Regions from separate parts of the Bacillus sp. L381 genome, predicted to be linked through region 1. Evidence: predicted binding sites of a transcription regulator. Region 1 holds the regulator's gene; the other holds the start of a gene.

Region 1 (4,572 bases):
AGCTCTAAAGAGTGCTAACACATTTATTATAATAAAGAATCTCACTTCCAATTTCAAGTCATAAGAATAAAAAATTTTCACGCTTACATGATTCTCTCTTACACCGATTTTCTCCTTTTTTCACGTCAAGTTCACTTGTGTTACAATAAGAACAAATAAGTTGATTTTATAGGATAAAGGAGTACATATCATTTGAGAAAACAGTATTGGTATATCATTTTGACATATGTTATCATGCAGCTTTCTGCATTGATCGGCATTCCTTTAATGTACAGATTCGGCTATGCGGGCGGGCAGCCTACGAATGCGAATCTCACCATGGCTCAGGGGATTTATTCCGTCGTAAGCTTTTTTATCTGCCTGATTATCGTTCTCCTGATTTTGAGAACCGCGCCGAAGCAGACATTAAGAAATGGGAAGAAAGCATCCGCCGGCATGTCCATTCTTTGGGCGGTCGCGGGAATATGGCTCGCTTTATTTTCTCAGGGAATCGCCGGGATGATTGAGCAGTATGTCTTTCACGTGAACAGCGGTTCGGAAAACACGAAAGCCATTCTCAACATTATTAAAGCCATGCCGCTCATGATTATCGTTTCTTCTATCGTCGGTCCGATTCTCGAAGAAATCATTTTCCGGAAGATCATCTTCGGCGTATTATATGAAAAAACGAATTTCTTTATCGCCGGACTGATCAGTTCCGTCGTTTTCGGCATTGTGCACCAGGACCTCACACACCTGCTGCTTTACACGGCTATGGGCTTTACCTTTGCGTTCTTGTATGTGCAGACGAAACGGATTATTGTGCCGATATTCGCTCATGTCATGATGAATACCATTGTCGTGGTCATGCAGCTCGGCCCCGCCCAAAAATATATTGAACAGCATAGTGAGCAAATGCAATTAATTATTGGAGGATTGTTTGTATGAGGAACCCAATGACTTGGGGCTTGATTTATTTCGCAGTCGGCTGTATCTTTACGTATTTGGCCGCAAGCTCGCCGGGAAGCATGTGGTCTTTTTATTCCATATTGCTGATGGTTTTCGCCGCTTATAATATCAGCATCTCGTTTAAAATGTTCGCTTTCTCATTTAAAGTGAAGAAAAATCAAAAATAAAAGAAAAAGCCATTTCTCATCATTGAGAAATGGCTTTTTTTATGCTGATACATCCTGGTCAGATTCGCTGCTGCCGGTCTGCCTTTTCCGATACGCCGCTTTTGAGATAAGAATACTGATCTCGTATAAAATGCAAAGCGGAATCGTAATCATCAAGTGAGACAGCAGCTCAGGCGGCGCAATCATCGCGGCGATCACAAGCAGCACAAAATACGCGTACTTCCTGATTTTCGATAAAAACATCGGCGTTATAACACCGAGCCTCGTCAAAAACATGATCAGCACCGGCATCTGAAACAGCAGCCCGAACGGAATCGTCAGCTGCAGCAGAAAATGAAAGTACTCGCTGATTCCGATCACCTGATTGACATCCAAGTCATTCGAAACCCGCTTCATAAAATCAACGACCAGCGGAAATAAAATATAATAAGAAAATGACACACCGCTGACAAACAGCACGATTGAAATCGGAATATAGCTGAGTGTTACTTTGCGCTCCTTCTCATACAGCCCCGGACTGACAAACGCCCAAATCTGATATAGAATAATCGGCGAAGTCAAAATGATGCCGATAATAAACGCGAACTGCAAAAAGATAAACAGCGGATCCGTCAGGTTAAAAGCATTAAGGGTGAGCTCTTTTACTTCATCGGCTTTTTGAAGATACACAATGATAGGTTTTGCCAGAAAAAAGCCGGCAATAAAGAAAACCGTAAAGGATAACGCCACAATCAGCAATCGTTTCCGAAGTTCGGCAATATGCTCCACAAGCGTCATTTGATTCACTCTCATACGTGTCATCCTATCTTACTGTTCTTCTTTCTTTTTTTCCTCTTCTTCACCGGCTAATCCTTTAGTAGCGTTCTTAAATTCACGAAGCGTGTCCCCCGCAGCTTTTCCTAATTCGGGAAGCTTCTTCGGACCGAAAATAATCACCGCCACCACACCGATAACCGCCAGGCTTCCAGGACCGATCATGTGCAGCTCCTCCTTTCGTTATTCAATTTCTTCCAAAACAGAATAATGCTTTAAGAAATAAACCAATGATTGAAGCTCTACAGCTAAATCTATATGATGAATTCGAATGTGATCCGGCACATTCAAACGGGCCGGCGTAAAGTTAAGGATTCCCTTGATTCCGAGCGCCACGAGCCGGTCGGTGATTGACTGGGCGGCAACCGCCGGAACGGTGAGAATCGCCACGGGTTCATCCTTAATGTGAAGCTCTAAATCATCAAGATCAAAGACAGGCACACCGCCTACCTCAGTTCCTATTTTACTCTGATTCACATCAAAAGCCATAGATATTTTTGTGTTATTATTTTTTGTGAAATTATAGTGAAGAAACGCCGTCCCTAAATTCCCGACACCGATCAAAATGACGTTCGTCGTTTCATCCTGATCCAGTGTTTTTCTGAAAAATGACAGCAGGTAATCCACATTATAGCCGTATCCTTTTTTGCCGAGCGCCCCGAAATAGGAAAAATCCCGGCGGATCGTGGCCGAATCGACTTTTACCGCATCGCTCAGTTCGGCTGAGGAAACACGCTGCTTTCCTGACGCGTGTAAATTCTTTAAAAAGCGATAATAAAGCGGCAGCCTTTTTGCCGTCGCCTGCGGAATTTTTGATTGATCCTTGTTCATGATTGGTCCTCCACTTTATACTCAGATGCATCTCTTTTAAAATCACCGTTTTTGCCGCCCGTTTTTTCCATGAGGCAGGTCGGGCCGATGACCATTCCTTTATCCAGCGCCTTGCACATGTCATAAACGGTCAATGCGCAGACTGAAGCGGAAGTTAGCGCTTCCATTTCCACACCTGTACTCCCTTTCGTTTTTACGCTTGCCTGTATATGAAGAACGGCTTCGGAATCCTTTTCCTCCCAGCCGAATGAAATGTCTACGCTGCTTAAAGAAAGCGGGTGGCACATCGGGATAATCGCTGACGTCTGCTTTGCAGCCATAATTCCTGCCACCTGTGCGACAGCCAGCACGTCTCCTTTTCCGATCTCCCGGTTTTTGATTCTGCTGTACACGTCATGCTTCATGTGTACGCTGGATATCGCAGCGGCAGTACGGACTGTTGAAGATTTATCGCTTATATCCACCATGCGGGCACGGCCTTCTTCATTAAAATGAGAAAATCCATTCATATTTAAACTCTCCTTACTTCTGATCATACACTATTTTCTCCCTGATGTCTTATCCTATAATGTTCCAATTCTGATGTATTGTTTGCTGACAGCAGGTTGATAAGCTACACTTAACTTATTATAACAGAGGTGAAATAATATGATGATCTTACAAATTAATCAGCTATCCAAATCTTTTGGCGCTGATCCTATTTTAAACAATATAAAGCTTGAAGTCAGATCCCGGGATCGCATCGCCATTGTAGGCAGAAACGGCGCCGGCAAATCAACTCTCCTTAAAATTATCGCAGGTCACCTTTCATATGAAAAGGGTGAATTAATCAAACCGAAAGAATTAACGATGGGATACCTTGCCCAGCACACAGGCATGGAATCTCAGCTTACCATAAAAGAAGAATTGCTGAGTGTTTTTGATTTCCTGAAAGCAATGGAAAAAGAAATGCGCTCTATTGAAGAAAAGATGGCCACTGCCGCCCCGGCGGAGCTTGAGACGCTGATGAAAACCTATGACAGGCTTCAGCAGGACTTCAAGAATAAAGGCGGCTATCAATATGAAGCGGATGTCCGGTCTGTCCTTCACGGCCTCGGCTTCGGCAAATTTGACGATTCCGTGAAAGTACAAAGCTTGAGCGGCGGTCAGAAAACAAGACTTGCGCTTGGAAAGCTGCTTTTGACCCAGCCTGATCTGCTTATTTTGGATGAACCGACGAACCATCTCGACATCGACACGCTCACATGGCTTGAGCATTATTTACAGGGATATTCAGGCGCCATCCTGATCGTCTCCCACGACAGATACTTTCTTGATAAAGTGGTCAGCCAAGTGTACGAGGTCTCACGGACAGAAAGCAAAAAATACCTCGGCAACTACAGCGCCTATTTAGAGCAAAAAGCCGAGCAGTACGAGAAAGACCTGAAGCTGTATGAAAAACAGCAGGACGAAATCGCCAAGCTTCAAGATTTTGTCGACCGCAATCTGGCCAGAGCATCAACAACAAAAAGAGCCCAGAGCAGACGAAAACAGCTTGAACGGATGGACGTCATGGCAAAGCCGCTCGGTGATGAAAAATCAGCGGCCTTCCGTTTTGAAATTACAAAACAGAGCGGCAACGACGTGCTTCGCGTACAGGATGTCTCCATCAGCTACGACGGCCAGCCTCCGCTCTTGAAAAACCTGACCTTCGGCGTTACAAGAGGCGAAAGCGCCGCCCTTGTCGGACCCAACGGAATCGGCAAGTCAACCTTGCTGAAAACCATTATGAACATGCTCAGTCCGGAATCCGGGTCGATCTCGTACGGTTCCA
Region 2 (4,572 bases), 580 kb from region 1:
GTCATGCCGAGCACGCGCTGAAACGTATCGAGTTTTCCGCCGTATTGTTCCAGCATTTTACGGTTGCCGAGCGGATAGGCAAAAGCGGCGATGACCACCGGCACAACACTGAGTACTATCGTGCGGCCTGACAGGGAGCCTGCATGCTGAAGCTGTATCAGGCCGGCTCCTATCAGGATAATGACGGAAGTAACCAGCGAAATAAGGGGAATCTTTTGTCTGACGAGAACCGGACCCGCCGGTGAATCTTTTGTTTCGCAGAAAAACGGCGACAGAAGCACGCCCGCGACAATTGTAATCTGCCACGTGCCGGCGATCAGCCAGCCCGGCCCGTATGCCGCCGCAAAGGTAATGGGAGCATAAAAAAGCACGAAGCCGGTAAAACTCCACTTCAGCCAAAAATACGGTTTTTTCCGGATTTCATGCCAGAGCGGCCCCCACTTTCCTTTCGCATAAACGATCACAAATAAAAACGGAACCATAAAAAGAAAACGCAGGGAAGAGCTCCACATCCAGCTTCCGCCAGAGAGCTCCATCGCCCTGTTTAAAATAAATGTGACTGCAAAAAACAAAGATGCCAATATTCCGATTAAGATGGCTTTCATTAAATCCCTCATTTTGACACATATTTTTTTATACTATACTATTCACCGGCAGGCTCCGCAATGGAATATGAGAAAATAGCGTTTTAATAAATGACGAATGGGAAACAGACATATACGGAGGTGAACACAGTGCAGAAAGAGGATATTCAAGTGCTTTATTTTGAAGATGACGGCTGCATTCCGAATAACCTGAATCTTCCGCTTGTCATTTATAAAGCGGTATTTAATGAAGAAACAGTGCGGGAAGCAGAGACGATCCTCCGCCGGCATGATTGGTCGAACAGCTGGATGGGCGGGGTGTTTCCGTATCACCATTTTCACAGCACCACACACGAAGTTCTTGTCGCGGTAAAGGGAAACGCGGTATTGAGGTTCGGCGGAGAACAAGGGGCGGATGTTGTTCTTCAAACGGGAGACGCAGCGGTCATTCCGGCCGGAACTGGACATAAAAAACTGTCGTGCAGTTCTGATTTTACCGTGATCGGCGCTTATCCGGGCGGCCGGCAGTACGATACAAAAACGGAGAAAAATGATAGAACTTTACAAGAAATCAGCCGTGTCCCGCTCCCGGAACATGACCCCTTTACGGGAAAAACGGAACCGCTTTTAAAAGTGTGGGGAAAATGACAGGAGACAAGCGGATGCTCTGTAAAAAAATAGTCCGAAAGAAACGTTATTACACCCCCGCCATATAAATAATTTCATAAACGAAACAATTCACGTTCAAATTTTGTTCAAAAAGTGTTATTATATAAGAGTAAATCAAATTGGGGTTTTTTATGTTTGCTATTTTCAGAGAGGAAAAAAGAAATTTTGACTTATTCAATTGTTTTTGTTGATATAAAAATAATACTGAATATGGCAAAGTGAAAAACTGGGTAGTAAACATTTATTTTTGTAAATGATTGTGCATGAATTCACAATCTTGCTTTTTCATGCTTTTCTGCATGAAAGGGGAAAGGCTACCCTTTCCAAAAAAAATCAGCATACTGCTTATAGTAAAGGAGAATCGGATATGCCAGAAACAATCGATCAAACAAATGCATCTGTCAGCCAAGGCCAACGCGATCTTATCGATCAGCTGCTAAAACCTGAAGTTCAAGAATCACTGACTGTTTTAGTGGATCAGCTTCCAAAACTGACTGAGTTAGTAAATATTTTAACGAAGTCTTATGATTTTGCACAGTCTGTAGCGACAGACGAAGTATTGAAGAGCGATACAGTGGGTGCGCTTACAGAAATTCTTGAGCCGGTGAAAGAAACAGCGAAAGAAGTCGCAGCTACTGCGATCGAAGCAAAAGACCGCGCGGATGCAAGCAATGAGACAATCGGACTTTTCGGCCTGCTGCGCATGCTGAAAGATCCTCAAGCTCAAAAGCTGTTCCGTTTTGCTAACAGCTATCTTGAAATCATGAACGAAAAACAAAAATAATCTCAGATTCAAATTGATATAAAGGACGGAGGATATACGATGTCAAAACATATTGTCATTTTAGGCGCTGGTTACGGCGGAATTCTTTCTGCTTTAACCGTTCGCAAACATTACAGTAAAGATGAAGCACGCGTAACCGTTGTGAACAAATTCCCGACTCATCAAATTATTACGGAACTGCACCGCCTTGCAGCCGGCAACGTGTCTGAACAGGCTGTTGCTATGCCGCTTGAAAAACTCCTGAAAGGAAAAGACGTTGACATTAAAATCGCAGAAGTCAATTCTTTCTCAGTTGATAAGAAAGAAGTTGCCCTTTCTGACGGTTCTAAGCTGACTTATGATGCGCTTGTTGTCGGTCTTGGGTCAGTTACTGCTTATTTCGGCATTCCTGGACTCGAAGAAAACAGCATGGTGCTGAAATCTGCTGCTGATGCCAACAAAGTATACAAACACGTGGAAGACCGTGTGCGTGAATACTCTAAAACGAAAAACGAAGCTGATGCAACGATTCTTATCGGCGGCGGCGGCTTAACAGGTGTTGAGCTTGTCGGTGAACTTGCTGACATCATGCCGAACCTTACGAAAAAATACGGCGTAGATCCGACAGAAATCAAACTGAAATTAGTTGAAGCAGGTCCGAAAATTCTTCCTGTTCTTCCTGATGATCTTATCGAACGCGCGACAAAAAGTCTTGAAAAACGCGGCGTTGAGTTCTTAACAGGTCTTCCTGTTACAAACGTGGAAGGAAACGTCATTGATCTGAAAGACGGTTCAAAAGTCGTTGCCAACACATTTGTATGGACAGGCGGCGTACAAGGCAACCCGTTAGTCGGCGAATCTGGCCTTGAAGTGAACCGCGGCCGCGCGACTGTTAACGATTTCTTACAATCTACTTCTCATGAAGATGTATTCGTTGTCGGAGACAGCGCTGTATACTTTGCGCCGGACGGCCGTCCGTACCCGCCGACAGCTCAAATCGCTTGGCAGATGGGTGAACTTGTCGGTTACAACCTGTTCGCTTACTTAGAAGGAAAAACGCTTGAAACATTCAAGCCTGTAAACTCTGGTACACTTGCAAGCCTCGGACGTAAAGACGCGGTTGCCATCATCGGAGCGAACTCTACTCCGCTGAAAGGTCTTCCTGCATCATTAATGAAAGAAGCAAGTAACGTACGTTATTTAACACATATCAAAGGATTATTCAGCCTCGCTTACTAATCCTTCAAATGACAATGAAGACATTGCCGGACTTTCTCGGCAATGTCTTTTTTGAGCTGATGTCCTACATGAGTTTTATCATCATCGGTTCTTCATTTTTAGGCGTTCTGTTTATGCCGAAACTCGTCAAACGCTTCGGAAAAAAGCAAACGGTGATGATCGGTTTTGCCGTCAGCGCCGCGGCTGATACGCTGAATTTCTGTCTCCCGTCAAATGTATATATCTTTACGGCGTTAGCGAGCATTGCTTTTATCGGCATCAGCATACTAAACGGCATTACGTGGGCGCTTGTGTCGGACATTATTGATTACGGAGAATGGAAAACAGGTGAACGGAAAGAGGCGACGAATTATTCGCTTTTCAACTTTTCCAGAAAACTCTCCCAATCTTTATCGGGTTTTCTTTCAGGCGTCGGGCTGAGCGTTATCGGCTATATCCCGAATGTATCTCAGACAAAAGGCACGTTAATCGGGATAAAAGGGCTTCTGCTGCTGAACCCGGCTTTCGCTTTAGCGTGCGCCATGCTGATTATCGGCTTGATGTATAAGCTGACGGATCGGCAGCATGCCGAGCTCGTTCAGGACTTACATCATACAAAACCTCAACTTTAGTGATTTTATGGACTGCCCGTTAATGGTACAATAGAAATAAATGACAGTATACATAAAGAAAGGAAAACCGAATGGTAACCATAAAAGATATCGCAAAACTCGCCAACGTATCCCACACAACCGTATCCCGGGCACTTAACGGCAGCCCCTACATTAAAGAGCATACAAAACAGAAAATATTAGAGCTCGCTTCACAGCTGAATTACACACCGAATGTAAATGCAAAAAGTCTTGCCATGCAAAAGTCCCATACGATCGGACTGTTTTTTACAAGCATCACAAACGGAACCTCACACAGCTTTTTTTCCGATACCATCAAAGGTGTAAACCGCACAATCAGTGAGGAATACAATTTGTTCGTGCGCGCGATTGACGATCTGAAAAGCTTTGAAACCATTACGCCCATGAGGTATGACGGAATCATCTTAATGAGCCAAAGCGACAGCGATAATTCCTTTATTTATCATATCCGCGAGAAAAACATCCCGCTCGTTGTGCTAAACCGGGACATTGACGACCGGAGCATCACCAATATTTTATCAAACGATAAAGAAGGTTCCAGACAAGCGGTCGACTGCCTGATTGCAAACGGACACAGAGATATCGCGATTATTGAGGGAAAGGAAGGATTCAGGTCAGCCGCACAGCGGAAAGAAGGCTATTTGACGGCTTTAATTGATCATTCTATTCCGATTAAGCATGAATA

The links. Region 1 encodes Rex, which represses fermentation and respiration genes when NADH is low (regulators of the CRP and FNR family bind a similar motif). Its sites were predicted from a motif close to TTGTGAAATATTTCACAA; they were not measured.
Region 2: QRX25_RS05995 (DUF1641 domain-containing protein) is a predicted target of Rex. The motif match lies at 1,511-1,528, and genes of this name have one in related genera.

The regions. Positions count from the first base shown of each region.
Region 1 covers NZ_CP127224.1:606,998-611,569, reverse strand. Annotated here, with positions in the region: gene QRX25_RS03005 (CPBP family intramembrane glutamic endopeptidase) at 193-927, shown strand; gene QRX25_RS03000 (YdiK family protein) at 924-1,115, shown strand; gene tatC (twin-arginine translocase subunit TatC) at 1,155-1,916, opposite strand; gene tatAY (sec-independent protein translocase protein TatAY) at 1,923-2,093, opposite strand; gene QRX25_RS02985 (redox-sensing transcriptional repressor Rex) at 2,112-2,759, opposite strand; gene moaC (cyclic pyranopterin monophosphate synthase MoaC) at 2,756-3,268, opposite strand; gene QRX25_RS02975 (ABC-F family ATP-binding cassette domain-containing protein) at 3,408-4,572, shown strand, end outside.
Region 2 covers NZ_CP127224.1:1,183,801-1,188,372, forward strand. Annotated here, with positions in the region: gene QRX25_RS05985 (DMT family transporter) at 1-605, opposite strand, end outside; gene QRX25_RS05990 (cupin domain-containing protein) at 735-1,232, shown strand; gene QRX25_RS05995 (DUF1641 domain-containing protein) at 1,621-2,037, shown strand; gene QRX25_RS06000 (NAD(P)/FAD-dependent oxidoreductase) at 2,077-3,255, shown strand; partial or broken gene QRX25_RS06005 (MFS transporter) at 3,291-3,866, shown strand; gene QRX25_RS06010 (LacI family DNA-binding transcriptional regulator) at 3,938-4,572, shown strand, end outside.